2 regions of the Bacillus capparidis genome follow, and region 2 is predicted to be linked to the other one. Evidence: riboswitches for the same ligand, from Rfam matches in the RefSeq annotation. Region 2 holds a riboswitch; the other holds the start of a gene.
The links. A riboswitch is a leader RNA that binds a small molecule or an ion and turns the genes downstream of it on or off. The one in region 2 is predicted to bind cobalamin.
Positions count from the first base shown of each region.

Region 1: it holds a riboswitch for cobalamin, as region 2 does, so the genes downstream of both, JOC74_RS08625 (DUF4430 domain-containing protein) here and metE (5-methyltetrahydropteroyltriglutamate--homocysteine S-methyltransferase) in region 2, are expected to answer to the same signal.

Region 1 covers NZ_JAFDST010000002.1:302,147-318,780, reverse strand. The annotation lists gene whiA (DNA-binding protein WhiA) at 1-828, shown strand, start outside; gene JOC74_RS08680 (HPr family phosphocarrier protein) at 854-1,111, shown strand; gene gntK (gluconokinase) at 1,268-2,809, shown strand; gene yknW (YknW family membrane protein) at 2,978-3,667, shown strand; gene JOC74_RS08665 (efflux RND transporter periplasmic adaptor subunit) at 3,670-4,803, shown strand; gene JOC74_RS08660 (ABC transporter ATP-binding protein) at 4,803-5,495, shown strand; gene JOC74_RS08655 (ABC transporter permease) at 5,492-6,685, shown strand; gene JOC74_RS08650 (RNA polymerase sigma factor) at 7,324-7,836, shown strand; gene JOC74_RS08645 (zf-HC2 domain-containing protein) at 7,829-8,317, shown strand; gene JOC74_RS08640 (hypothetical protein) at 8,338-8,520, shown strand; gene JOC74_RS08635 (glycosyltransferase family protein) at 8,526-9,686, opposite strand; gene pepT (peptidase T) at 10,546-11,772, opposite strand; cobalamin riboswitch at 11,883-12,069, shown strand; gene JOC74_RS08625 (DUF4430 domain-containing protein) at 12,379-14,148, shown strand; gene JOC74_RS08620 (DUF4430 domain-containing protein) at 14,214-15,038, shown strand; gene JOC74_RS08615 (energy-coupling factor transporter transmembrane component T) at 15,071-15,931, shown strand; gene JOC74_RS08610 (ABC transporter ATP-binding protein) at 15,907-16,634, shown strand, end outside.
Region 2 covers NZ_JAFDST010000001.1:231,422-248,055, reverse strand. The annotation lists gene JOC74_RS01255 (anti-sigma factor domain-containing protein) at 1-1,195, opposite strand, end outside; gene sigI (RNA polymerase sigma factor SigI) at 1,192-1,944, opposite strand; gene JOC74_RS01245 (MeeY/MeeF family manganese export membrane protein) at 2,187-2,969, opposite strand; gene ku (non-homologous end joining protein Ku) at 3,298-4,164, shown strand; gene JOC74_RS01235 (DNA ligase D) at 4,179-5,999, shown strand; gene JOC74_RS01230 (MarR family winged helix-turn-helix transcriptional regulator) at 6,023-6,487, opposite strand; gene JOC74_RS01225 (Fur-regulated basic protein FbpA) at 6,637-6,816, opposite strand; gene ykzB (protein YkzB) at 6,930-7,085, opposite strand; gene JOC74_RS01215 (MerR family transcriptional regulator) at 7,266-7,598, shown strand; gene JOC74_RS01210 (hypothetical protein) at 7,610-7,981, opposite strand; gene mgtE (magnesium transporter) at 8,100-9,458, opposite strand; gene isp (serine protease Isp) at 9,849-10,814, shown strand; cobalamin riboswitch at 10,861-11,054, shown strand; gene metE (5-methyltetrahydropteroyltriglutamate--homocysteine S-methyltransferase) at 11,197-13,464, shown strand; gene guaD (guanine deaminase) at 13,925-14,395, shown strand; gene ohrB (organic hydroperoxide resistance protein OhrB) at 14,444-14,857, opposite strand; gene aldA (aldehyde dehydrogenase) at 14,994-16,439, shown strand; gene JOC74_RS01175 (glutamate-5-semialdehyde dehydrogenase) at 16,582-16,634, opposite strand, start outside.

The DNA.
Region 1 (16,634 bases), on a different contig from region 2:
CTGGCTGCTGATATTCAAACGGAAAACGCAGCGATTGCTAGAAGAATTTATACTTTAATTAAAATGCAATATGCGGTGCCCGTTGAGCTTCTTGTCAGAAAAAAAATGAGATTAAAAAAGAACAATGTGTATATCGTCAGGCTCACAGCAAATGTGAAGTCGATTTTAGAGGATTTAAAGATCCTTGGAGAGAATTTTATATTTGCAAGGAATATTTCTGAAGAGCTTGTAAAAAAGCGCTGCTGCAAAAGATCCTATATCAGGGGGGCTTTTCTCGCCGGAGGTTCAGTGAATAACCCGGAAACCTCTTCCTATCATTTGGAGATTTTTTCATTATATAAGGAGCACAATGATTCTCTCTGTGATTTAATGAATCTTTTTCATTTGAACAGCCGTACATTAGAGAGAAAAAAAGGATACATTACGTACTTAAAGGAGGCTGAAAAAATCACAGAGTTTTTGAATGTGATTGGTGCTCACAATTCTCTGCTCCGGTTTGAGGATGTTAGAATCGTCCGTGATATGAGGAATTCGGTCAACCGCCTCGTCAATTGTGAAACTGCCAATTTAAATAAGACAATTGGTGCATCACTCAGGCAGGTGGAAAACATAAAATATATTAATGAAAAAATAGGATTGGATGCACTGCCTGATAAGCTTAGTGAAATTGCCCGTCTCCGTATCGATTATCAAGAAGTTACGTTAAAGGAATTAGGGGAAATGGTATCTAGCGGCAAAATCAGCAAATCAGGCATTAACCATCGGCTGAGAAAGCTTGATGAAATTGCAGAGCAGTTAAGGCAAGGCCAATCCATTTCATTTAAATAAAGACAAACGAAAAAGAGGGGATTATATGCTTGAGCGTAAAATGGAAATAAAATTGAAAACTGGTTTGCAGGCAAGGCCAGCTGCATTGTTTGTCCAAGAAGCCAACCGCTATACTTCTGATATTTATTTGGAGAAGGATGGGAAAAAAGTAAATGCAAAGAGCATCATGGGCCTAATGAGCCTGGCTGTAGGCTCAGGCGCTATGATTACACTCATTACAAATGGGACAGATGAACAAGAGGCCCTAGATGCATTGTCCGATTTTGTACAGAATGAGAGCTAGGGAGATCAGATTGGATCCCTTCCTGTCAAACCAGGCAGGATAGGGAAGCATTGGGGTAAAATCTCGAAAAAAACGTAAACGCTTTAATAGATATTGAAACAAATGGAAGCCTTAGCCGAAGCATTGGATTTTGAAAAAGACGAAGGAGGTTTTTTTATGCCCGAGTATATGATTGGAGTAGATATCGGAACAACTAGCACAAAGGCCGTTCTTTTCACAGAAGACGGGAATATGGTCGACAAAGCAAACATTGGTTACCCTTTAATAACTAAAGTTCCTACTGCTGCCGAACAAGACCCCGAGGAAATATTCCGGGCAGTTCTCGATGTCATTAAAGAGCTAATGACGAAAAACAAGCTGATGCAGGAGCAAATCCTGTTTGTGTCTTTCAGTTCTGCCATGCATAGCTTGATAGCTATTGATGAAAAAGGGAAGCCGCTCTCGCCGTGCATTACGTGGGCTGACAATCGCAGCACGAAGTGGGCAAAGGAAATCAAAAATAACCTGAATGGCCATGAGATTTACATGCGGACTGGCACCCCGATTCATCCGATGTCGCCGCTTAGTAAAATTCTCTGGATATATAAAGAAGACCAAGACCTTTTTGCCAGCACACATAAATTTATCGGCATCAAGGAATATGTTTTTAGCAAATTGTTTAACCGATACGTTGTGGACCATTCGCTTGCTTCGGCAACCGGCTTAATGAATTTAGAAGAGCTTGATTGGGATAAAGAGGCACTTGAGGTTGCCCATATCACACCGGATCATCTGTCAGAAATCGTTCCTACGACGTTTTCACTCCAAGGAATTGTTCCGGAATTTGCCCAAGAGATGGGGCTCTCAGAATCAACTTCATTTATCATTGGAGCGAGTGACGGGGTCTTATCCAATTTAGGTGTAGGCGCAATCGGAGAAGGAGTTGTCGGCTTGACAATCGGCACGAGTGGAGCGATCCGTACGGTCGTGGATAAACCTGTCGCAGATCCGAAGGGAAGAATCTTTTGTTATGCGTTAACGGAAAAGCATTGGGTAATCGGGGGACCGGTCAATAACGGAGGAATTATCTTCAGATGGATACGCGATGAATTTTCCGCTTCAGAGGTTGAAACTGCTAAACGTCTCGGATTAGACTCCTATGAAGTATTAAGCAGAATCGCTGAAACCATCAAGCCGGGATCTGATGGATTAATTTTTCACCCGTACCTGGCAGGAGAAAGGGCGCCTCTGTGGAATGCGGACGCGCGAGGATCATTCTTCGGTCTTGCAATCCACCATAAAAAGGAACATCTGATTCGGGCAGCGCTTGAAGGTGTGCTGTACAATTTGTATACCGTGCTGCTTGCACTAAAAGAAATTACAGGGACGCCAAAGGAGATCAACGCGACTGGCGGCTTTGCGAGATCAGCTTTATGGCGGCAGATGCTGGCTGATATTTTTGATCAGAATGTCATCGTCCCTGAAAGTTTTGAAAGCTCTTGCTTAGGTGCTGTTGTCCTAGGAATGTATGCAACTGGAAAAACAGAATCGTTAGATATCGTAAAAACGATGGTCGGTACAACTCACACCCACGAGCCGATTAAAGAGCACGTAGAAGTTTATCAAAAGCTTTTGCCTATCTATATCAGGCTCTCCAGAAAGCTGGAAGAAGATTATCAAAGCATAGCCGACTTTCAAAAAAGCCAGCTTACAGAATAAACGCTTGACCCCGCTTTTGTTGTGCGGGGCTTTTTTACGCAATTTTAAGAAAATGTTAAGCTTTTCAACGAATTTCCAATGATACACTAAGAATGGAAAGAGAGTGAAACCTTCTCTCGTTATATCCGTAAAAAATAGAGACAACGTTTTTAGTAGGAGGATTTTGGTATGAGTGAAATGAAAATGGAAGCAGGAAAAAAACCGTCATTGTTAGGATTATTCACTAATCCGACGGAGCAGTTTGAGAGATTAAGAGAAAAACCGATTGTTGCCATTCCGATGGTTATTGTTTTTCTCATGATGTTGGCAGGGACTGTTCTAACCCTGGCAGGGATGGATTTTGCTGCTGAAATGCAAAAATATGGCGGCACGGTTGGTGATCAGAAGACCTTTGAGACGATAACCTGGATTATCGGCATTATCGGCATCATTTTTACTTTTTTAGGCTCAATATTTCTTGGAGCTCTGATCTTATGGGTATGTGCCAAAATTGCAGGCAGTAGTGTTAAATATAAACAAATGCTTTCTATGGCTTCGTTTACTTTATTTATTTCTAACATCGGAATGGTGATTCATGGATTGGTTGTATTTTTTACCGATGTTAATTCAACAATGGCCGTAACTTCTCTGAAAAGCATAATACCTGCAGAGGAGCCGGTGGCATCTATTCTCGCACCATTTGAAGTTTTCAGTATTTGGAGCTATATTCTTTTGGCTATCGGCTTTCAAAAAGTTGCGGGCCTATCGAAAAAAGCTTCTTGGACAATTACGATCATTATCTTTGCAATTATGCTTATAATCTCCTTTTTGGGAGGCGTATTTGCTTCGTTTTCACAATCATTTGAAGGGAACGTGTAAAATTGAAAAAACTATGGATAGGTATCGGAATTGTTGTAATTATTGCTATTTTTATTGGAGTAAATGTTTTCAGAACGGTCCAGACAAGCGGAACAAGCCGCGAAGTACAAGTGGTTTCCCTGGAAGAAAAAGAGATTTCTTCAACTGTGATGGTTCCCGGCACTCTTGGTTTCTCACAAGAACAAAATGTTTTTTATGAGGCGGATAAAGGAGAAGTTCAACAAATCCTCGTAAAAGAAGGCGATGCGGTAAAAAAAGGGACTCCGCTTCTTCGCTACACCAATGAGCAGCTTGAGCTCGAAAAGGAACAAAACGCGTTAACCATTGAATCGAAGGAGCTGCAGATTGATCAATTCGAGCAAAAAAGAGAAGATCTTGAGCAAAAAGAGAAGGACTTAACAAAACAGCTGGGGGAAAAGGAAGCTAAAAGTCAAATCGATCCCGAAAGAGAGCAGCTGGATATGGATGAAAAGCTGGCTGATTTGGAAATTAGGCAAAATATGATCCAAAAAGAAACGATAGAGAAGCAACTGGATGCACTTGTAGTGAAAAGCGAGGCAGACGGTACAGTCATCTCCGTGGATAAAGAAGCGGCTTCCAAAAAAACTGAAATTCAGGAGCCGATTATTCATATCGGAAATACGAAGAATCTAATCGTTGAAGGCGTTCTGTCAGAATACGATACGTTGAAAGTAAAAAAGGAGCAGCCAGTCAAATTAACCTCTGACGTCATCCAAGGTCAGGAATGGAAAGGAAAAGTCACAGCAGTGGGGCTCGTTCCTAACACTCAAGGTAATGAAGGAGGTGCCCAAGCTGGCGGAGAGCAAGCTGTCCAATATCCGCTTGAGGTTAAATTTGATGGAAAACTGCCAAATGCGAAAACCGGATTTAAATTTATTATGGAAATTGAAACAGATAAGCGGAAAGCGGCAACCCTTCCGGCTGAAGCGATTAAGAAAGATGGGGACCAAAGCTATGTGTTCATTGTTGAGGATGGAAAAGCGAAGCGAGTAGATATAAAAGTAGGAGAATCAGCTGATGAAAGCATTGAGATCATAGAAGGCCTGTCCGCAGACAACCAAGTCATATTATCCCCCGCCGCTGATTTGCAAAGCGGAACGGAAGTGAGCATCTGATGATCGAATTAAATCAAGTAATAAAGAGCTATTCGATTGGAAAAGAAACGATTGATATTTTAAAGGATATCAATATGCTTATTAAAAAAGGGGAATACGCGGCGATAATGGGACCATCTGGTTCCGGGAAATCAACCATTATGAATATTATCGGCTGCTTGGACAGACCGACGAAGGGCAGTTATAAATTGGAAGGCAACGATATATCCGCTTATAATGATAAGCAGCTTGCTGAAGTAAGAAATCAGTCGATCGGATTTGTCTTTCAGCAATTTCAGCTTTTGCCGAGACTAAACGCCAAAAAAAATGTTGAGCTGCCGATGATATACGGGGGGATTTCGAAAAAAGAACGAGAAGAGCGGGCTGAGAACGCACTTGAAAAAGTAGGGCTGAAGGATCGAATGAAACATATGCCCAATGAACTTTCTGGGGGGCAAAAGCAAAGAGTTGCTATTGCGAGAGCGATCGTGAATGAGCCTAAGCTGATTTTGGCGGATGAGCCTACCGGCGCCTTGGATACAAAAACGAGCTTTTCGATTATGGAGCAATTTACCGCATTGAACGAAGAGGGAACGACCATTATTCTCGTTACCCATGAGAAGGAAATCGCAGATTATACAAATCGAATCATTACGGTTCGGGACGGGGAGATAGTGGACAGCGACAAAGAGCAAAGGAGCGTGAAGGCATGAGCTTAGTGGAAAACCTGAGAATGGCTTTAAGCTCGCTGTTTGCTCACAAAATGCGCTCCATTCTCACGATGCTTGGTATTATTATCGGAGTTGGCTCAGTTATCGTCGTCGTGGCAATCGGACAGGGTGGCGAGCAAATGCTAAAACAGCAAATTTCTGGACCAGGCAATACGGTTGAGTTAATGTATCAGCCAAGTGAAGAAGAGCTTGCTTCTGATCCGAATGCGTATATGAATGCCAGTTTCACCGATGAAGATATCCGCAGGTTAAGGGAGCTTGATGGGGTCGAACAAATCGTAACGTCATCCAGCGAATCCATGTCTGTCAAATTCAAGGAAGAACAAATCGATGCAAATGTTACCGGCATTAATGAAGGATACATCGAAGTTAATTCTCTTGCCATTGCAGAAGGCCGGGAATTTTCCGAAGGAGACTTTCTATCTGGAAAGCGGGTCGGCATCATTTCGCAAACGATGGCAGAAGAGCTTTTCAAAGGAAAAGCACCAATCGGAGAAATTGTGTGGGCAAACGGACAGCCGGTTGAAATTATCGGAACTTTGGAGGAATCGACCGGACTTTTTGCATTTGGCATGAATGAAATTTACGTTCCTTTCCCTATGATGCGTGCTGCATATGGCACGAATGATTACAGCAGTGTTTCGCTTCAGGCAGCATCAACGGACGAGTTAAAGGATGTTGGAGATCGTGCGGCTCAGCTGATGAATGATGTTCATGACACAGAAGACTCATACTCCGTTTTTAATATGGAAGAGATTGCAGCGGGAATTGGTCAAATTACGTCCATTATGACCGCAATCATCGGCTCCATTGCGGGAATTTCATTAGTAGTCGGAGGAATCGGCGTCATGAATATTATGCTCGTCTCTGTAACAGAAAGAACGAGAGAAATCGGAATCAGAAAAGCAATGGGCGCCACACGGGGACAAATCTTGACCCAATTTTTGATTGAATCTGTCGTCCTTACACTATTCGGAGGCCTTATTGGAATCGGTCTGGGATACGGAGGAGCCTCACTTGTATCCTTATTTGCAGGATGGCCGTCCTTAATATCCTGGCAGGTTGTCGCCGGAGGGGTTCTGTTCAGTATGGTTATTGGTGTCATATTTGGTATACTTCCTGCCAATAAAGCAGCACGTTTGGATCCAATCGATTCACTTCGATACGAATAATTACGCAAGGGAAGCACTGAAGATTCAGTGCTTTCTTTTTTATGGGTGATTTTGGAATTGTATTGGGTAGGGGTTATTATGAAGGACAAAAAGGAGAAAAAGAGCCAGAGAAAAGTCCTTCAAGGGGACTATGAAGGACAAAAAAGAGAAAAAGAGCCAGAGAAAAGTCCTTCAAGGGGACTATGAAGGACAAAAAAGAGGAAAAAAGCCAGAGAAAAGTCCGTCATGCAGGTGATGAAGGACAAAAAGGAGAAAAAGAGCCAGAGAAAAGTCCGTCATGCAGGTGATTAAGGACAAAAAAGAGGAAAAAAGCCAGAGAAAAGTCCGTCATGCAGGTAATGAAGGACAAAAAGGAGAAAAAGAGCCAGAGAAAAGTCCGTCATGCAGGTGATGAAGGACAAAAAGGAGAAAAAGAGCCAGAGAAAAGTCCTTCATGTGGTTTCTGAAGGACAAAAAAGAGGAAAAGAGCCAGCAAAGGTTCTGAAGTAAAATGCGTTATGGTACATCTCAATGTCTTTGGACGTTTCATTTTTTGTAAATCGCTTTCAAAGACGATAATTTTATTTATTCGGTTTTGCAACTTTTACATCATCAAATCGTCTTTACTATGAGTCACATATAGATGGGAGATACATGTGATGAAGAAAAGGGAAAGCCCATTTGAAGTGATAGAGGATATTTACAATAAACACTATCAGTATCTTCTAAACTTTTTGTTAAGCTTCACATCGGATAAACAATTGGCTGAGGATATCATTCAAGAGGTATTTTCAAAAATGCTGCTGCAGCCTGAGAAAGTCCTGCTTATCAATAATTTTAAAAGTTTTTTAGTAAGGAGCGCAAAGAATCGGCTGATTGATCACTTTCGGAAGAAAAAACCCTCCTTGTTTAAAGACGACCAGGAAATTGAAAATTTGATGGTCGATCAGTACTCAACGAATCAATTTGTTGAATTCAGTGAAATTAATGAAATTCTTTTAAAGCTGCCTTCCAAGTACAGCTTTGTCATTATCGCAAGAGATTATCACGGGTACAGCTATCAAGAAATTTCTGACTTTCTCGATATTTCGTTAGTAAACGTAAAATCACGAATATTCAGAGCGAGAAAGCTTTTTTTGAAATACTATCATGAGGTGAATAAAGGTGGCTAGATTTGAAGATATTCATATTTTATGCCAGGAATTAATTCCGATTTATAACGAATTGGAAGAAGACGCAAAGCGGGTCATTGAAAAACATGCGGAGGAATGTGAAAGCTGCAAAGAGCAGCTGGAGTCTGTAGGGAATATTGAAATCACTCCAAAAGAAATGAATCATAATCAAGCCCCAATGAAGCGATTTAAGAAGCTTTTCTTATTTAAACGAGTGAATACATTACTCATGTTCTTTATACGAGTCATTGTCCTCGGGCTGATTGCGTTTGATTTCTCCCAGCACTTTTCTGCTGATGTTCCTTACGGGATTCAATTTGAAGGCCTTCGTGCAAGCCTGGTTTTATTTTATATCCCGCTCGCCTTTGTATTATTAATGTTTACGTGGTTTTTAAAGAATATGAAATTGTTATTGATGTCGTTGCTTGTCGATCTTTTGGTCATTTACTTTTTTGACGATCTGATCCGGTTAATTGTCTAATAAGGGGAGGGAGATCAAATATGAGAAAATGGTTATTTTTAAATTATACTTTGCTCGTAGTTTGTCTCTATTTATACTTTGCGACTGGTTTCGGAGCTGCATTATTCGGCATCGTTATTTTCCTGGTTTGGCCGGTCATTCACGGCGGGAAAACAATATTACATTTAATAAAGAAGCCCTCTCTCAAAAGAAAGGGCTCCTGAAAAACTTATTTTAGATCATTGACTTCCCAAGCGAAATCAGGAACCAATACATCGACATCTTGGTTTTTAACGAGTGATTTCGCATACTCTTTTGATACATCAGCGAAGAAAACTGATTTTTCCTTTTCAAGGTTGGCCAGCTGATCTTTATTTACTGTTCCAACTAAACTTGTAAAGCCAGAAAATTTAACGCCGCGACCTTTGGTAACGTTATCATATTGTGCTTTAGAAAATAGTTCTTTTTTGTCTGGAGTTCCGCCAATTGTTGTCCATTCACCTTTTTTGTCAGTAGATTTAATTTCATAGGAATCTACTGCAATATCGTATTTCTTTATTAACTTTTCAACTTCTTTAACAGATAACGATTTGTTGAAAGTTAACACGACTTCAATGTTTTCCTTATCGATTTGTTTAAGTAATTCTTTTTGCTGGTTTTTATACTTGCTGAAGTCTGCTTTCGATGCTACGTTTGGCTGCACGTATACATCTGCCGTTTTACTGTCCGCTTCTTTGACTTTCGCAATTTTCAAACCATTATTCGAGTAAAGGACGTCTTCTTTTGCAGATGGGGCTGATGCAACCGGACTTTTTTCCTTAACACTGTTTGCGGAATAAAGCCCGCTCCAACCTCTATTTGTGATTTTATCGTAGTGCCAAGCTTCCATTTCTCCGGCGATAGGATTATATAAGGATCTTTGAACAATAAAATCAAAGTTTCCGGAACTTGAAAGCCACCAAGAAGATTGAAATCCATACCCGGTGTATGCACTGATCGATTGTTTCCATCCATCAGCTTCGATATAGGCTTCTGCTTCTTCTGACCAGCCATTGCCGTTGTCGTCATCACGATCGTATCCAGGGTCCGGCAGGTTCGTCCAATACCAGCCAGTATGGCCGTTGTGATCCCTTGTATGGTTGATCTCAAATGTCAGATAGTACATAGAGTTATGGGAACTTGCAGCCGAGCTACTGAATTTTACATTTGTAAATGAACCGGTAATCTCGTTGTTCCATTTGAACCCGCTGGCAGACCATGTATAAGGAGACCAGCCGAACGAAGCTCCATTTGTATAATTAGTGTCTCTTGCATAACTCGTATTCGGAAATGCCAAGGTAGCGGCTAAACCGAGAGAAGCAGCCAACATCGCTAATTTTTTCTTTTTCACTTTCATTCCTCCTGCTTAATTTTTTTTGGTGAAGCTTTATTTCAGGTTTTTCGACTTTCTCCTCCTTCCTTTTCGTAAATTCGTTGATTGAAGATTACTTCATCTATTTCATATAAGAATTACAATTTCGTTTTTTTTAGGAAGTCTTTCAAGAGAGAATTTACGAATTCTTTTACGAGTAATAAAATGAAGGGTTACTCGAATACCTGTTAATTCAATTTGTCGAACCAAGTTTCCTTGAACACAACGAACTGTTTTTATTTACAGAAAAAATACATGATACAGAACTATATTAATGTTGACAACCTTTTTCATAGATGGAAAGGCATAATAAAAAATGGGTCTTTTTGACGAAAATTGAATGAAATAGGAGAACGGTTTTGTAAGAAAATATCCCAGTATGAAAGGGAAATAGAGGTTCTTTGCTTGCATTTCTTTTTGAATTGAATTAAATCCGTCATCTTTAGTTCTTATTAACTATTTTTATAAATTTTGGGAACAATCAGAAAGATTAAGATGCAATAATTTGGTGCATTTTCATTTATGGAAGAACCTATGGATGAATGAAGGGTCGCCAGAATAAGAGGAAGATCGCCGGAATAAGTGAAGGATCACCAGAATATGAAAAGGATCGCCAGAAAATGAGGAAGATCGCCGAAATATCGAAAAATTGTCGGAAAATCATTTCGGTTGCCGGAATATCAGAAAGATCACCGGAAAAAGAAGAATCACTGAAATCATGAAGAAGATCGCCTGATTTCTCCCATAAATCGCCGATGAAGCGATTCAATGTCATCTAACCTGTATCGGGCTACAAAAAAAGAGCCTGCACATGCTAGGCTCTTTGCTTTCAAACGAGTTAAGCTCTTTCTTCAAACAAACGGCTGATCTCGACGATGACTTGGACAGCTTTAATCATATTTTCTACAGAAATAAATTCAAATTTGCCGTGAAAGTTTTCTCCGCCGGTAAAGATGTTCGGAGTTGGGAGCCCCATATATGATAACTGGGATCCATCCGTTCCTCCCCTGATCGGAGAAACTTTTGGTTCGATATCAAGTTTCTTCATCGCATCGGAGGCAATATGAACGATTTCCTTGACGGGTTCAATTTTATCCTTCATGTTGTAGTACTGATCGTTTAGCTCCAGCCTAACGCTTTCTTCACCGTATGTTTGCTTTAGCTCCTCAGTGATTTGCTGAACCTTTGCTTTTCTCGCTAGAAATTGTTCTTTATCGTGATCTCGGATAATATAGGAAAGCTTTGTTTCTTCAACTGTTCCTTGAAATGAGATTAAATGGTAGAAGCCTTCGTAACCTTCCGTATGTTCAGGAGCCTCTTTAGGAGGGAGCTTTGCCTGAAATTCCACGGCGATTTTCATCGAATTGACCATTTTGTTTTTTGCCGTGCCGGGATGAACGCTGTTACCTTTAAAGGACAGCTTTGCTGAGGCAGCATTAAAGCTTTCGTATTCCAATTCGCCAAGCGGACCGCCATCAACGGTGTAAGCGTAGGAAGCATTAAATTTCTTTACATCGAACTTGTGCGGCCCTCTGCCTATTTCTTCATCTGGAGTAAAGGCGACTCTGATTTTTCCGTGCTTGATTTCCGGATGCTCAATCAAGTAGGCCATTGCCGTCATAATTTCAGCAATTCCGGCTTTGTTGTCAGCCCCAAGCAAAGTGGTTCCGTCTGTTGTAATCAGCGTGTGTCCTTTATACGAAGGAAGATTCGGAAACAGCTCTTTTGTCATTACAACATTTTCGTTTAAAACGATATCATTGCCATCGTAATTGTCTATCACTTGAGGATTGACGTTTTTACCGGTGAAGTCAGTCGCTGTATCGACGTGGGCTAAAAATCCGATGACAGGCACATCCTTATCCGTATTTGACGGTAAAGTAGCCATCACGTAGCCGTTTGCATCAATTGTTACCTCTTCCATTCCAATAGATTTTAGTTCTTTAACGAGCATATTGCCTAGTGTCAGCTGGCCGGGTGTGCTCGGGCAAGTAATATTATCTTCATTAGACTGGGTGTCTACTTTTACATATGTAGTAAATCGATTGATTATCTCTTTTTTCATAGGTTCATCTCCACTCTAGATACGAATACAACCATTTTATCACACCCTTTCTTTTTTTCAGAAGAAATAGACAATACATATAGGAAAATGGTAAGATGTCTGTATTAATTGAATATGATATGAGTGAAGGTATGCATTGTTTTGCATTGTATTTAAAAGGGAAGACTGGTGAAATTCCAGCACGGACCCGCCACTGTAAGTGAGGAGATATCTAGCAAGAGCCACTGTGAAAAACGGGAAGGCGCTAGACATTGTTAATTCACAAGTCAGGAGACCTGCCTTCAATTGAAAGCCAAATTTCCTACGGGTGTTAGGGAGGTGTAGTGACAATAGAATCAGTGTAAGCACTGTTTGCAATAAAGCACGCCCTTTTTTATGGGTGTTTTTTTGTGGTTATCCCGCATTAACGGGCAGTAAGAAATGGTGGGGGATTAACTGCCCGTAAAAGCTAGGGTTGGCTTCATCTAACAATCAGTGGGGGATGTAATGTACGAAGGTAATTACTCAGGCGTCCTGTTGCAACGCCTCCACTAGCATATCCTATGCGTCGAAACCCCCACCGATTAAAGATTCACTTTATATAGAAAAATTAGGGAGAAGAAGTAAATGAAAATAAATAAAATAATTGCTTTATGGCTGGCTGTCCTGGTTGCAGCGACATCATTTTTTACATACATACCTCAAGCATTTGCACAGGAAAACACAGCGACACTGGCCGTAATTGGAGATTCAGAAAAAGGAATTATCGTATGTCCGAAATCGATTGAAATTTCTGAAGGGGAAACAGCATACAGTCTACTCTCTAAGGAGCTTGGAGATAAAGTTGAGGTTTCCAAATTTGGATCTTTTGAATATGTTAGCGGAATTGATGGACTTCGTGAACTGGATCACGGCGAACAAAGCGGCTGGCTCTATGAAACGAACGGTGAATCACCAACGGTTGGAGCGAATCAGTACGAGGTAAAAGAAGGAGATGTCATTGCTTATCGTTATTCCCTTAATTGGGGAGAGGATCTAAAGGAGAAAACCCTTGAAGAAAGCATCAAAGCGCTTGGCGGATGTGAACAAGCCCAGCCAGATCCTTCTAATCCTGGTGAAGATCCGGTAGAACAGCCAACTGACCCTTCAGTTCCTGAGGACACAGAACAGCCGCCTACTTATCAAATCACAGGTGAGATCAAGCAAACCGTTGACCACATCTTAAAGAAGAAGGAATGGAGTGACTGGGAGCTATTTGCTGTGGCCAGGTCAGGCAACAAGATTCCTGATTCGGTTAAGAAAAAGCATATAGAAAAAACGACAGAATACGTAACGTCTAAAGATAAAAATGGAAGGTTGTTCGGCACAGATCTTGAGCGAGCGATTTTTACTGTACTTTCCCTCGAGCAAGATCCGACGAATTTTGCCGGGAAGAATTTGATTCGCATGCTTTATACAGATGAAAAGAATCGAATCGGTTCGATTAATACAGTCATTTATGGGTTGCTTGCTATCGACAGCAAAACCTATCAACTGCCAGAAAACGCAAAATGGACGCGGGAAAAGTTCATCGACAATATTTTAAATAAGCAGCATAATGATGGAGGATGGGCACTTTCAACCATTGATGCACAAAGCGAGCCGGATCTGACAGGAATGGCGATGACGGCGCTTGCTCCATACAAAGATAAAAATGAAAAAGTGAAAACGGCTCTTGCAAAAGCCGGAGATTTCTTAAGCAGCACGCAAACTGATAAAGGTGGATATGCTAGTCTCGGCCAGGAAAACAGCATCAGCGCAGCACAGGCATTAATCGGAATTGTACTTTCCGGTGATGATCCAACTAGCGAGAAGTACACAAAAAACGGTAACAATGTGATTGATGCCATTTTAAGCTATCGCACAGGAAACGGATTTAAATGGATAGATTCCGAAAACGGAGTAAATGATATGGCTACTGAACAGGTTTTGAATTCGCTCATTCAGTATCAATCCGTGCAGGATGGCAAAGGAAGCATCTATGTTTGGACGAAGGAACAAACTCCGTCAGAAACTAAGCCAACACCTGCTCCTGATAAGGATTCGGATCAAGAGCAGACTCCGAAACCAGAACAAGATCCGAAACCAGAACAAGATCCGAAACCAGAACAAGATCCGAAACCAGAGCCGGAGCAGCAGCCAACTGATAGCAGCCAGAAGCCGGCAGCCGATAATCAAAATAAATCTCAAGCACCTGCTGACGATTCGCAAAATAAAGAAAAAGCAGCGGATTCTACCGAAGGACACAAGCTGCCGAATACGTCACTTTATGGCTGGGATTTGGTTGTTTGGTTTGGTTCCGGACTACTGCTAGCTTTACTTGGATTTATTATCTATAGAAAAACATTACACGTATAATATGTACATACCGGATTGGGCGATATGGGTCTAATCCGGTATGCTATGAGAAAGGAGATTACTCAATGCAGAGATGGAAATTTGTTGTCGGTCTTTTGTTAGCAACAGCTTTTGCCATTTCAGGGTGCGGGCAGTCATCAAATGAACAACCATCCAACTCTCAAACGATTGCATCTCATAAATCTGAAGCAGCCGAGGAAAAATCCTCCGATCATGTAGAATCCGAACCCAAAGACGAAAAGACAAAGCCATCTGGCAATGACGATACACAGAATAAAACGGAGAAACAAAAACAGCCAGATCAAGCTGAAAAGAAAAATGATCCTGCACCTAACAAAAAAACTACTAATGATTCTCAGGAGCAGAAGAAAGCACCGGATGAAAATTCAGGTGAAACGAAAAAGCAGGAAAGCAAGGCAAGCGAGCAAAAAGAAAACAAATCAGATAAAACTAGCAAACCGGATTCTCCGCCAAAAGAAGAAGCAAAATCAACGCCATCGAAGCCTGCTGAAGAAAATAAAAAAACAGAAACGAAACCTCAAGCACCAAAGAAAGAGATAGATCAGGCCCAAATTATGATTCAAGGTGACAACGATATGGGAAGTATTCTCGGTGCAACCAATGTCGACTTGAAAAATGGCGATACGGTTTACGATGTCTTGTTTAAAATTACAAAAGAAAAACATATCCAGCTGGAAACGAGCGGATCCGGAGCAGGCCTCTACGTAAAAGGTATCAATAATTTATATGAGTTTGACCGTGGTGATCTGAGCGGCTGGGTATTTAAAGTGAATGGAAAAAAAGCAACGAAAAGTGCCGGCGAATTTGCCGTAAAAAAGGGTGACAGGATCGAATGGCTCTATTCCGAAAATATGGGGAAAGACGTTTGAGCCGAAGGAAAGCAGAATCGGAATTTTCGACCATGCATCCTTTGGTTCTTTTCGTTTATTATGTTTCGGTCATTATCCTGTCAATGGTTTTGCTGCATCCGACTTTTTTGCTTTGCTCCGTAATTCTCCTTATTTTGCTGAATGTAATGCACGGGATTGATCGGTCACTAAAAAAATTAATTGCGGGCTCGCTTATTCTTGCGTTTATAATTGCTGCAGCGAATCCATTATTATCTCACAGAGGCGCGACAATATTGTTTTATTTAAGAAATAATCCGATTACGCTTGAAGCCATCACGTATGGTTACACGTTAGGACTGTCTTTTTTGACGATTGCATTTGCATTTGCTTCTTATCATCACATTGTGACCAGCCACAAATTTCTCTATCTGTTTCAGAGAATATCTCCAAAAGCAGCCATCCTTATGATGATTACGATCCGTTTTGTGCCTTTGTTTTTTCAGCGTCTCAAGCAAATTACAATGGTGCAAAAAACAAAAGGAGTCGATGTCGCCGGGGGGTCTCTCCGTACTCGGGCGAAAAATGGGATGAAGCTTGTTACACTGCTACTCGTTTTTTCTTTGGAAGAGGCATTGCAGACAGCGGACAGCATGCAGGCGCGTGGATTTGGAGCAGCAAAAAGAACAACCTTCGAGCGATATCGTTTTACCATGAGGGATGGTTTGCTTATGTGCATGATTGGATTGGCATTATTAACCTGCCTGATTGGCTCTTTTTATGGATACGGCGTTCTTTCTATTTACCCGACAGTTGCCTCGCTCGGAATAAATGGGGTAGAAATCTTTATCCTAATCATATATCTTTTGCTTATTTCATTACCAATTCTCATCGAAGGAAGGGAGCGAGTTTGGTGGCGCATGCAGAAATCATAGACCTTTCATTTACTTACCCGGATGAGTCGGAAAAAGCATTGCGTTCTGTTTCCGTACGTCTTGAAGAAGGCGAGTTTGTCGTGGTTAGCGGACCGTCCGGCTGCGGCAAATCAACCCTTCTAAAGCATTTTAAACAAGAGGTGCTTCCTGTTGGCGATCGTGAGGGAAGCATTTTTTATCAAGGAATAGCGATTCATGAATTGGATAAAGTGACCTCTGCCCGTGAAATCGGGATGGTTTTTCAAAATCCGGAAAATCAGATCGTGATGGAAACAGTGATTCAAGAAATTGCTTTTTCGCTTGAAAACATCGGATTTCCTTCAGAAGACATAAAGAAAAAAATTGCTGAGCTTGTACGTTTTCTAGGGATTGAATATATGCTTCATCAGTCGGTACATACCTTGTCCGGCGGCCAAAAACAGCTCGTTAATTTAGCGTCGGTTCTCGCATTGCAGCCCAAGCTTTTGCTGTTGGATGAACCGACAGCCCAGTTAGACCCAGTGGCAGCAAAGGAATTTTTGGAGTTATTGAAACGAATTCATGAGGAGCTCGGCGTGACGATCGTTGTTGTCGAGCATTGTCTCGATGAGCTTCTTCCTTTGGCAGAACGGCTTATCTTTATGGAAAAAGGAACGATTCTTTACAACGATTCCCCCAGAAGTGTCATCGTTGATTTATGGAAAGATGCAGCGTATCGTTCCTA
Region 2 (16,634 bases):
TGTCATATTTGGATAGAAAAAATTCGTCATTATCCTTCCACTTTTTTTTCGAATAATAACTCTCGTCCTTATTTTCTTCATGTTCATTTTTACGATCATGTAAATCGTTCTTTCTGTCTTCTTTCTCATTTTTGTGAATTTCATCTTTATTATCGTTTTTATTAGTTTTGTCTTCATTATCATCTTTTTCATCGTTTTTATTAGTTTCGTTTTCATTGTCATCTTTTTCGCCTGACCAGCTCTCGTTTTCCTCTTCATCATTTTGCTGATCTTTGTCTGATGGTTTTTCAGGTACATTTTCTGGATTCCCATCTTCTGATTTCTCAGTTTCGTCTTCAGCTGGTACATTGTCGGAAGTTTGGTCTTTTTCGGCGTCATTTGGGATGTTTTCGTTGCGATCTTCCTGCTCTGAAGTTTCTTTATCTGTGTCTATTCCTGGAGTTTTCGAGGATTCCTTTTCTTCAGAATCATTCGAAAGGTTATCGTCGCTTTTTGAATCCGGTTCTTTTTCAAGGACCTTTGATTGCTCTTCGCCTTCAAGGTATTTCCCTGTAGAAACGCCTTGTTCTTTCGCTTTTTTTCTAGTATCTAAATCAGATTTCAGGGTTCTCATCTTATAGTCTTTTTTTCTGTAGTTCGTTGAAATTTCATCTATTCGGTTGTTTACATCTGTTTGATATGTATTCTGTGTATCATTTTCAAAAACTGTTGAAATAAGAATTTCTTGATTTTTTACAAGATAATGGGATTTGGAGCTGTTCGCAATAATCTCGTCTACCACTTTTCTTACGTCCTTTTTTCTCCAATCATTCATCCCATTTAATAAGTTTTCACCTTCGGCATTTAACGCACTGATTGACAGCACTTGACATTTACTGTCCAACGTCAACTCAAAGCTGGGGTTAATATCAATCGTCATATAAGCATACGCCTTATTATCAGCGAACATCGGTAAAATTGTAAAAACAAACAACACAATGGCCGCTATTGAAATAACGCCTGACTGAACAGGGCGAAGCCGGAGCAAATCAAAAAAGCCGGCACGCCTTCTATCTACCCTTGTTTCCGGCATAAATGTGATTTCCTCGCCAATTTCACAAATACTTTCATGCTGTTTAGTTTTTAAAAATTGTCCGTCAGGGGTAAGCAACGTGACAATTCCTCCCGATTTTTCAACAACGATTCCTTTTTTCATGAATGAAGCACCCCTTTTAAATACTCTCTCAGGTATACATAGTTTCCAGATAAAATAATAAACATGGCAATGATATATTTTCTGTTTCGTTCGATTGTTTTTCTGCTAACTTCAACAAGCTTTTCAAGCTGTTTGACAGGCAGTTGTTTTTTTTCTGTAAGTATGGCTTTTAAATCTTCATTTTCATTTAAAATAACAGCTACTTTAATCGCATTCTGACGTGCATCGGCATGTTTAGGCGACTGTTTAATCAGTTCTTTAAAGGTCAGCCCATATTCATTAAGTTCTTTCGTAAAATGCAGAATTTCTTCTTTTCGTGACTCTTGTTCACTTAAACGATGATATTCATCAATAGAAAGGCTTGCCTCTACTTTGCTTTGGGAAGATTCCAAATCATCTCCCTCTTGCAAGTCCATATAGATGTTTTGTGCATTTTTTGCTTCTTTTCGAATATAATCAATCACTTTTCGTTTAATAATCAATTCTGCAAATGCCAGCAGAGAATTCCCTTTTTCAGAGGAATATTTTTCTATCGCTTCATTAAAGGCAATTAAGCCTATGCTAAATTCATCATCTTTTTCGTCTATATATCGTTTACAAACGGAAGAAACAGTTTTAGCCACAAATGGCTTATACTGATGAATCAAATCATTTCTAAGCTCAAGGTCTCCCTTTTGGATAATGTTGATTGACTCCTCTAACGTTTGTTTTTTGCTTGTCCTTAATAAAAGGCTAAACACTGGTTTCACCTCAGTTCCTCCCTGTTCACCCATTAATAATAGCTAATTTAACAGGGATTCGCAAAGGAAGAAAAGTGAAAATCAATGTTTTAGACGGATTGTAACAACCCGCTATTTTATATCTATTAGAAAAATACGTGGAAGTGCGCGGTTATAAGGGGGTTCATAGTGTGAATTTGTAATACATCTGTTAACAAACTGAAATGTTGTTTCACTTACAAAAAAAAGGCTCCAATAAGGAGACCTTTTGCTTAGCCTTGATTCATTTTTCTTATTTTATCTTCTGATTCTATCTGATTCGGCTTAGAGAGAAACCATCCGCCCACTGCAATTCCAGCCAGAACGATCCAGAAAATGAGATTAAACAGGCCGCCATGGATAAATTCATGAGATATCACGTGAATGTCCTCATGACCCAGTGTAAACAAAGCAAGCTTTACGCCTACCCATCCGACGATTAAAAACGCCGCTGTTTCTAAGCTTGGACGACTCTTCAACAGATTGACAAACATTGTGGCAGCAAACCTCATAATAACAACCCCGATTAATCCGCCGGCAAGAATAACAGCAAATTGTCCGCCGTCCATACCGCCAATTTCTGGTAAATTTGTTGCCGGAAGTGTTACGGCAAGCGCGACTGCTGCAAGTATGCTGTCAACAGCAAAAGCAATGTCCGCCAATTCGACTTTTAAAACAGTTGCCCAAAAGCCGCTTTGCTTCGTTTTCATTTCGTGCTCATCTTTTTTGAATACAAATTTTCTCAGCACATGATTGACAGCGATATACATGAGATAAATCGCTCCAATTGCTTGTACCTGCCAAACATTCACTAGGAAAGAAATTGCAAACAAAGCTCCAAATCGAAGAATTAATGCACCTGCTAAACCATAAAATAGAGCTTTTTTCCGCTGTTCATCAGGCAAGTGCTTAACCATTACTGCCATGACAAGGGCATTATCAGCAGCCAAAATCCCTTCCAATGCAATAAGCACCAGCAGTACCCAACCGTATTCTAATAATAATGATACATCCAACTGTTTCTTCCTCCTTAGTTTTTTCTTCTTCCATTTCCTAATAATGGCAGAAAATGAAAAAGACCTCTGCCATTATTAGGCAAAGGTCTTGCTAAACATGGTTAGAAAATCATGTCAACAAAGCCGATGAAATTAAATTTCATGAATTGACGACTTTGTTTCCGAAAAAACTTCCGGACGCTACTCCCCTTTGGAGAAAGAAGTATTCTTTTATAGACTAATCTTATTATGATTTGATCAGGTTGTCAACGTTTTTTTGAACCAAAACTTTCTACTCATGAAATCAGTACTCTTAAAAAAAACTATAAAAAAAGGAGGAGGAAAAATCATGCATACGATGTGGAAAGGATCGATCAGCTTCGGTTTAGTAAACATTCCGATAAAACTCTTTTCAGCAACGGAAGATAAGGATATAAAGCTCAGAACTCTTCATACTGCATGTCGTGCCCCTATTAAATACGAAAAAGTCTGTACAAATTGCAATCAAGAGGTCTCTCCGAAAGAAATTACAAAAGGGTATGAATACGTCAAAGGAAAATATGCGATTTTTTCAGAAGATGAGCTCGCTGAGTTAAAAGAAAAAAATGAAGAAAAAGCGGTAGAAATTGTTGATTTTGTCAAATTAGAAGAAATTGATCCGATCTATTTCAATCGATCCTATTACATGGGGCCGGGTGAAAACGGAGCTAAAGCATACAGCCTTCTGCGTGAAGCGCTACGGAAAACGGGAAAAATCGGAGTAGCCCATATTACCATACGTTCCAAAAAACAACTCGCAATATTAAGAGTGTTGGAAAATTCTCTTTTAATGGAAACCATTCATTATCCTGATGAAATCAGGCAAGCAGACCACGTCCCTGCCGTACCCGAAAATATTGAGATCAATGAAAAAGAGCTTCAAACGGCCATTAAGTTAATTGATGAATTGACGATTCCATTTGACCCTGAACAATATGAGGACACGTATCGTGTAGCGTTTTTGGAAAAAATCAAAGAAAAACTGCAAAAAGAAGATCCAGTCTCGCCTACTGCCACTCCGAAGGAAGATGTAGTTGACTTGGTCAGTGCCTTGCAAGCCAGCATAGAGCGTACAAAAACAGGTTCAACAAGACCGAAAAAACCTGTACCTCTTCATCAAAATGCCGAAAAGAAAAAACAAAAAACGACTCGAAAAAAAGCTACCGGAGCACAGTAAAACTTATGATTACAATGCAGCCTACTTTGATAGATACTGTCCCAACCGGGGAGAGCTGGCAATATGAAGTGAAATATGATGGATTTCGCGCCTTGTTCTATCTTTCTCGAGAAAAAATATCCCTGACAAGCAGGAACGGGCGATCATTAGATCTATACTTCCCTGAGCTTCTCTTGTTTGCGTCAGAGATCATCAATTCGTTTGACGATTCGCTTCCAGTTATGCTTGATGGCGAAATTACAGCTTTGGAAAATCCCAATAAATCCAATTTTGAATATGTTCAGCAACGTGGAAGAATGAAAAATTCCGAAATGATAAATTCCGCAGCTGACCGACGTCCAGTCGTTTTTTTGGCGTTCGATCTTTTACGTCTAGGAGAAGAAGACCTTTCTTCTTCGCCGCTGAAAATGAGGAAACAAAAGCTGAAGGAATGGGGAAAGCAACATAAGCTTCCTGTAGAGCCATCAATTGATGACAAAAAAGCGATTCAATTAATTCCTCCCTTTGAAAATAAAGAGCTGATATGGGACCACGTCATATTGAATGATGGAGAAGGCATTGTTGCTAAAAAGAAAAACAGTGAGTGGAAAAAAGGCAAAACGACCGACTGGATGAAAATAAAAAACTATAAGACAGCTGATGTTTTTATCAAAAGTTACAATCCCGCTAATCATTATATAGACGTAGCTGTCATAGATGATCACGGAAACTCTCTAACAGTTGCGCAGCTATATCATGGATTGTCTGCAGATGAACGTAATGCAATATTGACGATCATGAAACAAAACGGCACTCTCACAGGGTCAGGAACTTATATGATTCATCCATCCATTTGCTTGACTGTAAAGTATTTGTCCTATACGAACGGCGTATTGCGTGAGCCATCCTTCCTTTCATTTCAGCTGAAAAAAAGCTATGAGGAATGTACAATACAACAGTTGATTCTATCAACAAAATCGTTGCATCCTTCTGTAAAATTTACAAATTTGGATAAACCGATTTTCCCGAAAAAATCACTAAATAAGTCGGACTATTTAACCTATCTTATGCAGATCAGTGACGTTTTCTTGCCTTTTTTAAAGGACCGGGCGTTAACGGTTATTCGTTATCCGCACGGACCAGCTGGCGAATCTTTTTATCAGAAAAACAAACCTGAATATACACCGGATTTTATACACACGGCTCCTTCTAATTCACATGACTATATTCTTTGCCAGGATTATTCTTCGCTTCTTTGGCTTGGAAATCAGCTTGCTTTGGAATTTCACGTGCCCTTTCAAACCATTGATACGAACAATCCTGTTGAAATCGTATTTGACTTGGATCCTCCGTCTGCAAACGATTTTGAATTGGCTATCGAATGCGCGATTGAACTGAACCGTTTTCTACTTTCTCTCGGAATTCATTCGTTTCCGAAGCTATCTGGAAACAAGGGACTTCAGCTTTACATCCCCATATCTAAGGATTCGTTTTCGTATGAGGAAACAAGAAAGTTTACAGCGTTTACGGCAGATTATTGCATAGCATCCTTTCCGCATTTATTCACTACTGAAAGATTAATTAAAAATCGGCAGAATCTATTGTATTTAGATTATTTGCAGCATGCATACGGGAAAACGATCATTGCCCCTTATTCCCCGAGAGGTAATGAAGATGGTACGGTCGCTCTCCCGCTGTATTGGGACGAAGTAAATTCAAAGCTATCCCCGAAGGATTTTACGATGGAAAAGACGATAATCCGCCTGAAAAATAAAGGCTGCCCTTTCGGACAGATGAGACAGCAGCCTCAGGATCAACCAATTGCCGTTGTATTAGAGCATTTGAACCGTTCGTAACACACATTAATCTTGTAAGCGCTTTATCTGAACAAAAGATGCTGGCTGTGAATTCCTGCTTTTTTCAGCAAAATGATCAATTGCTCCTGTTCCTCCTGTGTCAGCCCGGAAAAAGCGCGGGCAATTCTTAAGGAATGAATCGGGTAAATTTCATCAAGATAGGTCCTTCCTTTTTCTGTTAAGTTTGCATATACGGATCTTTTGTCTTTTTGATCCTGTTCCCTAACGATAAAACCATTTCTTTCAAGCTTATCAATGACGTACGTCACGTTTCCGCTCACCAATAGCAGCCTGGACCCAATTTGCTGCAGCTTCTGGGGACCTCTCGTATACAACAGCTCCAGAACGGCAAATTCCGTAGGATTAAACCCGTGCTCTTTACTATCCCTGATACTGTGCTCGGAAACACTTTTAAACGCTTTCGCAAATACCTTATACAACGCCATTGATTTTTCAATTTCTTGGTCAGTAAAGGTTAGTCTCATCATTCATCTACCTCTTATTTTATTTTTTGTAAACCCTTACATTTAACTTTAACAAAAATTAAATGCTTTTTATACTGTATTCGGTAATTTTTTTAAAAACCCTTTTTTATTTTTCACAAAAAAAGAGTCCCCATCTCATGAGAAGAAACTCTTTACTGTGGGAACTTTGGTTTTTTATATGTGATTTTATGATAAAAATAGTTATATTCATCTTTTAATTCAGAAACGGTCATTCGATTTAATACCTCTTTATTATAAACTCCGATCGCGAGGAGCTTTTGAGAATAATAATTTCTTTGATCCTCCAAAGCCATTTTTAATTGGTGACTCATGGTTCCCTCAATACTCCTTTCTAACGTTTAATATTAGAATAACCGTTTATTGTTATAAAAAGATGAATCAAACGTAAATCTTTATCATTGGTTTTATTAAGAAATTTAAGAGGTCATGATGACTTGCGGTATAAGTCATTCTGGACAGCCCGCAGCAACGAAGGTCCTTTGTTTCCTGTGAGTGCCATAAACGCCTCCAGCATTTCATCACGCTTCAAATCCAAAGCAATTATTTCTTTAGCGAGTTTAATAGCTTTTTCCTCTTCCACTGTTCAACCTCCTAAAAAATATATATAATAAAGGATATACAGAGTCGTGTTTAAAATCACCTCTTATGTAATGTAATCTTCCGAATTTTTTATTATTTGTGTTAGATTTTCTTACAAGTGTCAGGTTTTTTATCAAACTTTTCTTTATAATGATAAAAAAGACATCACAGGGGTGGAAATATGACCATTGAAGATAAATCATATAAAGAAAAAAAAGTAATATCCATAGGAATTGTCAGTGAGCTGACGGGATTATCCGTACGGCAAATCAGATATTATGAGGAAAGAAAGCTCATATCTCCTCAACGTTCAACACGAGGCACGAGAAAATATTCCTTTTCCGATGTCGAAAAGCTTATGGAAATTGCCAACAAAAGAGAAGATGGGGTTCAAACTGCAGAAATTCTGAAAGATATGCGAAGAAGAGAGCAAGCGTTAAAAGGCGATAACCAGTTAAGAAATAAGATGCTGGAGGGCCAATTAAATGCGCACTTTAAATATAGAAACCGCTAATTATCAACGATTTATAAAGGTTTCACATGTCCGATAAAATCGATCATGATACGGCCGTCATCCATCGTTTTAACCCGAAACGCAACAGCTTCAGTATTCTCATTATAGCTTGCTTTAAACATATGGATGCCGGCTTCTGATATTTTGAAATCTTCAAATGCAAGTCCTTCTATTCCCCATGCTTTCTTTCCGTTAATGATTTCTTCGGGATCTGGAGAAGATCCTTCAACATAAAGCTTCTTCATTGTTGATACGTCTTCATTCAGAATCGCCATTAGCATTTCTTCTACTGCAACAAGCCGGCTGTCTCTGCCTTCGTCCTCGTTCTGGCAGCCTGTGATAAGCAATAACGATAGAAAAATAAAAACATAAAAATATTTCATTACTCTCTCCCCTCGCGGCTGGGATCTATTACTATGATATCCCGCGCCTTATCTCTTTTTCAATAGAATGATAAAACGTTTTCATTTCTGAAAGAGCAGCTTTTCTAAAGCTGCTCTTTCACATGAGTTTCGTAATAAAAGCTGTCGCAATTCCAAAATAGATGAGCAGGGAAAGGATATCATTTAACGTAGTTATTAGCGGTCCTGAAGCAATCGCGGGATCTACATTCATATACTGCAATACAATGGGCACAATTGTACCTGCCATTGTCCCGATTATTAGCGTAAGCAGAAGAGATAAACCAACGACAAAGCCCAGCAATAGTTCCCCCTGCCAGATAACTGCAATTCCAGTAATTAAAAGGGCGCAAACTGCCCCGATCATTAATCCGACTTTTAACTCACGGAAAATAAGCTTGCTTATCACTTTTTTATTTAAGTCTTCCTTTGAAAGACCGCGGATCACAACCGCCAATGATTGCGTCCCTGTATTGCCTGTCATGCCTGCGATCATCGGCATAAAAAAAGTCAGTGCGACTACCTGCTGCAAGGTACTTTCAAAAAAATTCAATATGCTTCCTGAAATAAGGCCGATAAATAATAACAGGATCAGCCAGGGAAGCCGGCGATAAGCTGCAATGTAAGCTTTCGTATCAAAATCTATTGCTTTCCCGGAAGCTGCAAATTTTTCATAATCCTCATCTGCTTCTTGAATCACGACATCTATTATGTCATCGACTGTAACAATTCCTACTAAAACATGATTCTCTTCAACTACGGGTATTGCCAAAAAGTTGTAACGTTCTATCAGCCTAGCTACCTCTTCCTGATCCTGAAGAGCCTCAGTAGCTATCACCCGGGTAAACATTAAATCTTTTACTTTTTCCTCTGGATCCCCTAAGATCAAATCTCTGTAGGATAAAACGCCAACCAGCTGCTTTTTGTCATTAATTACGTAAAGATAGTTGATGGATTCAGCAATTTCAGCAAGGCTTTTCAGCTTATCGACCGCATCCTTGACGGAATAATGCTCAGGAATCCATACAAACCGGTTCGTCATGATTCTTCCAGCCGTTTCAGGTGGATAGTTCATTAATTGCTGAACTGCTTGAAGCTCTTCTTTTTCCAAATTGGATAAAAATTGATATTTCAGCTCGCTGTCCATTTCTTCAAAGAGACTGGCAAGATCGTCGTTATCCATTTTATTCATAATATGAACCGTTTTTTCTCGTCCCACTTTTTTCAAAGCAGCGATTTGAAATTCATGTTCCAATTCACCAATCATATTTGTAATATCATCAATGTTTAGAAAGGAGAGAAATCTGGCGCGATGTTTTTCAGGCAGCTCCTTAAACAAACTGGCAACATCATATGGCTGAAGCTCATCGATAATGGCCCGAAACTCTTTTCTTTTGCTATCCCTCAAAACAAGGACAATTTTTACGATTAATTCATTGAGTGTCATATTGTTAACCATAGAATACCTCCTGTCACAGGAGATTCTTCTCACGTTTTTTTCGCATGGTGTAAGAACTGATCTCCATTTTCTGCTAGTTATGTCTTGCTGTAACGAATGCGGCTAGCTTACATGAAGACACGCCTCACTCACACCTCCTATATAAAAGTAACACAACAAGACAGCGGATAAAAAGAATCTAGCGTAAATTTTGAGCAATCTATCAGCAAGAATCCTTTATAATAATCCAACTCAAAATTCAGACAATTAGGAAGATATGACCTTTTTTTACTGGTTCTCCTACTTTATAATTATCACTATCCCACTCTCTCCCTCAGGTTTATTCAACGAAGCTCTGCCAAACGATTAGGGTCATAATCAAATTCCCAATTACCAAAAGGAGGCTTCACAATGCAAAAAGTCATGCGTTTAGTGCCCTATGTGATGAACAAAGCACTTCCGGAAGCAAATGAAACTCCAGAAGGTATCCGTCTCATTAAAGCTCCGGAAATTTGGGCTAAAGGCTTTAAGGGAAAAGATATTAAAGTCGCTGTGCTCGATACAGGCTGTGATATTACCCATCCCGATTTAAAGGATCAGATCATCGGAACGAAAAATTTCACTGATGATGATGAAGGCGCCCCCGAATTGGTGAACGATTATAATGGGCACGGAACCCACGTTGCAGGTACGATTGCCGCAAATGACAAAAATGGCGGAATCTCCGGAGTTGCTCCTGAAGCCGGTCTTCTTATCGTTAAAGTATTATCTGGCGAGAACGGGAGCGGAGCATATGAATGGATCATAAACGGCATAAATTACGCAGTCGACCAGAAAGTTGATATTATCAGCATGTCACTTGGCGGTCCTGAGGATGTGCCCGAGCTGCACGAAGCCATTACCCGCGCTGTCCAAAACGGGGTCCTTGTTGTCTGCGCCGCGGGAAATGAGGGAGATGGAGATACGGCTACTGAAGAATTTTCTTATCCTGCAGCCTACAATGAAGTCATTGCTGTAGGGTCTGTGACATTGACACGAGATTCTTCGGAATTTTCCAATGTAAATAAAGAAATCGATTTAGTTGCTCCAGGTGAAAAAATTATTTCTACATTACCTGGTGAAAAATACGGTGAACTTACAGGAACCTCAATGGCTGCACCTCACGCCAGCGGCTCTCTTGCAATCATTAAACAAATGGAGGAATCCTTGTTCGACCGTGATCTGTCTGAGCCGGAGGTTTATGGACAATTAATTCGCCGCACTTTACCTTTAGACGAATATCCGAAGACGCTGGTAGGAAACGGAATCCTTTACTTAACAGCGCCTGAAGTGCTTGCAGAAAAAGCGAGTAACGAAAAAATACTATCGGCTTATTAAAATTTCTTTTGACTAAATGCTCCTAGCAGGATATAATCAAGTCAAATTTCATACCGGAGAACTAGGTAATCTAACAATTGTTAGATTTTAAAAGGGAAGTTTGGTGAAATTCCAACGCGGTCCCGCCACTGTAAGTGAAGAAATTTTTCCAAAAGAAGTGCCACTGTTTATGAAACGGGAAGGATTAGGAAAAATTGATGATTCACAAGCCAGGAGACCTGCCTATTCTGACACACCAAAAACTCACGGTCGATGGGAGGGTGTTCGAATGACGTAACTTTGCTAGGTTTATACGTTTATTTTCCGCACACGTTTATATATTATAAACACCCACTTATCGACCAACTCGATTTGTGGGTGTTTTTATTTAGGAGGAAAGCAAGTGACGACAATTAAAACAAGCAATCTTGGATTCCCGCGCATTGGCGCAAACAGGGAATGGAAAAAATCTTTAGAAGCTTTTTGGAGAAAGGATAAGGATGTCAACGACTTTTTGCAGGAGATGGATACTCGATTAAAAATCAACATCGGCAAGCAAAAAGAACTAGATTTGATCCCAGTTTCAGACTTTACCTTTTATGACCATGTGCTGGATACTGCAGTAATGTTCAATTGGATTCCAAAACGGTTCCGTCATATTACGGATCCGCTAAGCCTCTATTTTGCAATGGCCAGAGGCACAGATGATGCCGTTTCCTGTGAAATGACGAAATGGTTTAACACCAATTATCATTATATCGTTCCAGAATATGATGAGGAAACTGAATATAAGCTTACAGAAAACAAGCCGCTTGCTGCCTATCGGAAAGTCAAAGAGGAATTTGGAATCGATTCAAAGCCGGTTGTTCTTGGAATCTATTCCTTTGTTACGCTTGCAAAAGGCTACAACGATGAAGAAAAGGGTCAAATTTACAACAAGCTACTCCCTCTTTATATCCAGCTTTTAAAAGAACTTGAAGCTGAAGGAGTCACTTGGGTGCAAATTGATGAGCCGGCGTTGGTTGCAGCAGACAATGCGGATGTACAAGCTGTAAAATCCTTGTATGAGCAAATTAAGTCAGAGCTTACAAGCGTTAAAATTTTATTGCAAACTTATTTCGACTCAGTTGATGAATACAAAGAATTGATCACGTATCCTGTTGATGGAATCGGTCTTGATTTTGTCCACGACAAAGGAAAGAATTTTGATTCTTTAAAAACGCATGGATTCCCTGTTGATAAAGTGCTTGCAGCAGGTATATTGGACGGGCGCAGCATCTGGAAAGCAGACCTCGAAGAACGGCTTGATTTCATCCAATCATTAGCAGGAGAATTGGACATTGCAGAGTTTTGGATCCAGCCTTCCTCCAGCCTATTGCACTTGCCGGTGGAAAAGCATCCGGATGAGCATCTTGATGAGGAACTGCTAAACGGGCTCTCCTTTGCAACAGACAAGCTTAGTGAGCTTAACCTATTGAAAAAGGGACTGATTTCAGGAAAAACTTCGATCCAAGAGGAAATCAAACAGTCTCAGAACGATTTAAACATCTTAAGGCAATACGCAGAAACAGGAAATCGCGAAGAAGGAACTCAGAAAGAACTTTTCCATAGAGAGCTTCCGTTCGAAGAGCGATTAACCCTTCAGCAAAACTCTCTGAAGCTTCCACTCTTGCCAACGACGACAATCGGCAGCTTTCCGCAGACGACTGAGGTCCGTAAAGCAAGATTGAAATGGCGGAAAAAAGAATGGAGCGATCAAGAGTATGAGAGCTTTATAAAAGCAGAAATAAAAAGATGGATTGACATCCAAGAGGAAATTGGGCTGGATGTTCTCGTTCACGGAGAATTTGAACGGACAGACATGGTTGAATTCTTCGGAGAAAAGCTTTCAGGATTTGCTTTCACCAAGTATGCATGGGTTCAATCATATGGTTCAAGATGTGTGCGTCCGCCGATTATCTATGGAGACGTTGCCTTCACAGAAGAAATGACTGTAAAAGAAACAGTATATGCCCAATCCCTGACTTCTAAAAAAGTAAAAGGAATGTTGACGGGACCTGTAACCATTCTTAACTGGTCTTTCCCGAGATACGATTTGCCGAAAAAAGAAATTGCTTTCCAAATCGCACGGGCATTGAAAAAGGAAGTCGAAGCTCTCGAGAAAGCCGGTATTACAATTATTCAAGTGGATGAGCCGGCCTTGCGTGAAGGCTTGCCTTTAAAAGAATCAGATTGGAATGAGTATTTAACTTGGGCAGCTGAAGCATTTAGATTGTCTACCTCAAGTGTGGAACCGACAACACAAATCCATACGCATATGTGCTACAGCCACTTCGAAGACATCGTTGATACGATTAATGACTTGGATGCAGACGTCATAACGATTGAGCATAGCAGAAGCCACGGCGAGCTAGTTAATTATCTGAAAAATGAGCCGTATGAAAAAGGACTTGGACTTGGCGTATATGATATACACAGTCCGAGGGTGCCGTCTGTACAGGAAATGATTGATATTATCGATGATGCCTTAACCGTATGTCCTACCGACCGTTTTTGGATCAATCCTGATTGCGGCTTAAAAACAAGGCAGCAAAAAGAAACGGTTGCTTCGTTGAAAAACATGGTTGACGCAGCAAAACAAGCAAGGAAAACAGCATCTGTTCAAGTATAAAATATAGAAAAATGAAAACTTTGCAGGTTTTTACTGCACCTCAATTGTTGGACTACTAACAATTGCAGGTGCAGTTTTTTTATGAAATTAGTATTTTATGAAAGTTGTAACTGTACGCTTCGAAGCTATAGTACTTTTAGAAAGCTCTTCTTTCCATTTTTTCTTGGTTAATTGATATTTACTATATAGATCTTTATAAGTCTTATTTAAAATTTTTATGGTTCTGGCTTCTTCCGGATAATTAATAAACGAAACAAGACTCTTTTGTGGTCACGTACCACCGAAAATCACACTCATTAACGGTTCTTATGCTGAAGTCACAACAGAATACGGCAAAACTGCTATATTGCAGCACTTTAAACAATAATGAGTAAACGGTTGGATAATGCTACAAAACAATTCATTTTGTCACAAATTTCAGATATACTTAAAGAGGTTAGAATTGCGAGGGGGAAAGCTAATGACACACGAATTATTTTTACAACGGGCAATTGAGCTGGCGGTATCAGGCGTAAATTCCGGAAAGGGCGGACCCTTCGGTGCTGTCATTGTTAAAAATGGAAAAATTATTGCTGAAGGGCAGAACAATGTCACAAGCAGCAACGATCCGACAGCCCACGCTGAGGTAACTGCTATTCGTGAAGCGTGTAAAGCCCTCGGTGAATACCAATTGGACGATTGTATACTCTATACTAGCAGTGAGCCTTGTCCTATGTGTCTTGGAGCAATATACTGGGCTCGTCCGAAAAAGGTTTATTTTGCCGCCAAGCATGAGGATGCTGCCCACGCCGGTTTTGATGACTCGTTTATTTATGATGAAATCGCTAAGCCGCATGAAAGCCGAAAAATTGTCTTTCATGAGCTGAATTTAGAAAACAAAATGGCGCCGTTTGAGTCTTGGGCTCAATACGAAAATAAAAAAGAATACTAATCAAAAACGAGCCACTGCTATGTAGCAGCGGCTCATTTTAACTTATCATTATTGTATTTCAAGCTCCACATCGATATTCCCTCTCGTTGCTTTGGAATACGGACAGAAATCGTGGGCATCATGAACGAGCTCTTTTAACTTTCCTTCATCGATCCCAGGATTTTTAACGATTAAAGTAACGCCAATTTTAAATCCGCCATCGCTATCATCTTTCAAAAGACTGACTTGCCCTTCAACTTCAGCTTTTATATCCACGTCTTTCTCTTTCGCAACATGCTGTAGTGCTCCGCCAAAGCATGCGGCATAGCCGGCAGCAAATAATTGCTCAGGGTTGGTGCCTGTTTCTCCGTTCTTTTTTTCATTAGGCATCACGATGTCCAGGTCTAGTACCTTATCATCAGATTGAATATGACCTGCTCTTCCTCCGACCGCCGTAGCCTTTGCAGTAAATATTTTTGCCATTTTTATTCCTCCTAATGTTCGTTTGTTCTACTCTTCTTATTTCACAAAAGCTCTCTCGTTAAACCTCTGAACGTTTAATAGATTTGGGATGTGGAATAGAAAAAATAAAACTTTAAAAAATTGGAGGTTCTAATCCATGAAATTCCACAAGCTTTATATGAATGGAGAATATACCGATTCCGATTCTACAGAAACAATAGATGTGATCAACCCTTCCACTGAGGAAACGATATCCCGTATATACAGCGGCACAAAAGAAGACGTAGATAAAGCCGTTCAAGCGGCAGTTGAAGCACAAAAGAAATGGGAGAAAACGACCTCTATTGAAAGAGGCAAATGGGTGAAGCAGCTTGGTGAAAAAATCGCCGAGAATCGTGAACTTTTTATCCTAGCCCTGGTAGAAGAACAAGGGAAAAGTTATCGCTTGGCCGAGGCCGAGGTTGATACAGCAATTGATTATTTTGCCTACATGTCAGAATGGGCACGAAGAATCGAAGGAGAAATTGTTCCTAGCGACCGCCCGAACGAAAATATTTTGATTTATCGCAAGCCAATTGGAGTTATTGGAGGAATCGTACCTTGGAATTTTCCGGTTTTTATTCTCGCGCGAAAAGTCGCAACAGCACTCGTAACCGGCTGCACCATTGTTTTAAAACCGAGCCAGCAGACGCCTAATACAGCTGCTCTCTTTACAAAGCTCGTTCACGAAGCAGGACTTCCTAAAGGCGTATACAATTATGTGACAGGTAAAGGCTCTACGATAGGCAAAGCACTTGCTTCTCATCCTTGTATTGCTATGATTACGATGACAGGCAGTGTTGAAGCAGGAGTAAAAGTGATGGAAGCTGCTGCACAAAATATTACGAAAGTGAATTTAGAGCTTGGAGGAAAAGCACCGGCCATCGTGACAAAGCACGCCAATCTTGATCTTGCGGTTGAAAAAATCAAAGAATCCCGCATCACAAACGCAGGTCAAGCCTGCACAAACGCTGAGAGAGTATACGTCCACGAAGATGTCAAAGATGAGTTTATCGAAAAATTAACGACAGCCATGAAAGAGACTTCGCTCGGCAACCCTCTGCAAAAGAAAGAGGCAGAAATGGGCCCGCTTATAAGTGAGGAACGACTGAAAGAGGTCGACGGAATGGTAAATGAAGCTGTAAACAGCGGCGCTCTTCTGCAGACGGGTGGAAATAGGCTTGACGAATCAGGATTCTTTTATGAACCGACGCTAATAACAAACGCCACCCATGATATGGACATCATGAAACAAGAAATATTCGGTCCGGTTCTTCCTATTGCTACATTTCAAACGTTAGATGAAGCCATTGATTTGGCAAATGACTCAGAATACGGCCTGTCATCCTCTATTTATACCGAGAACGTACACGAAGTCATGCGTGCAGCAAACGAGCTCAAATATGGAGAAACCTTCGTTAACCGAGAAAACTTCGAAGCCATACAGGGGTATCACGCCGGCATGAGAAAATCAGGTCTCGGAGGAGCAGATGGGAAACACGGAGTGGAGGACTTCCTCGCCACTCATGTTGTTTATATGGAGTATAATGACAACCAACAATGAATGAGTAGATTTATTCAAAGGTTGGTCAGATATAATTCCATAATAGGGGGATATATTCAAAAGATAGGTGAATAAAATTCGATCAAGGTAGAAATCGACTCATACAAAAGCGGATAGACATATATGCCTATCCGCTTTTGATTTATGTCTCTCTTACTTGGCCTGTCCCTTGAATGATAAATTTCGAAGAGGTGA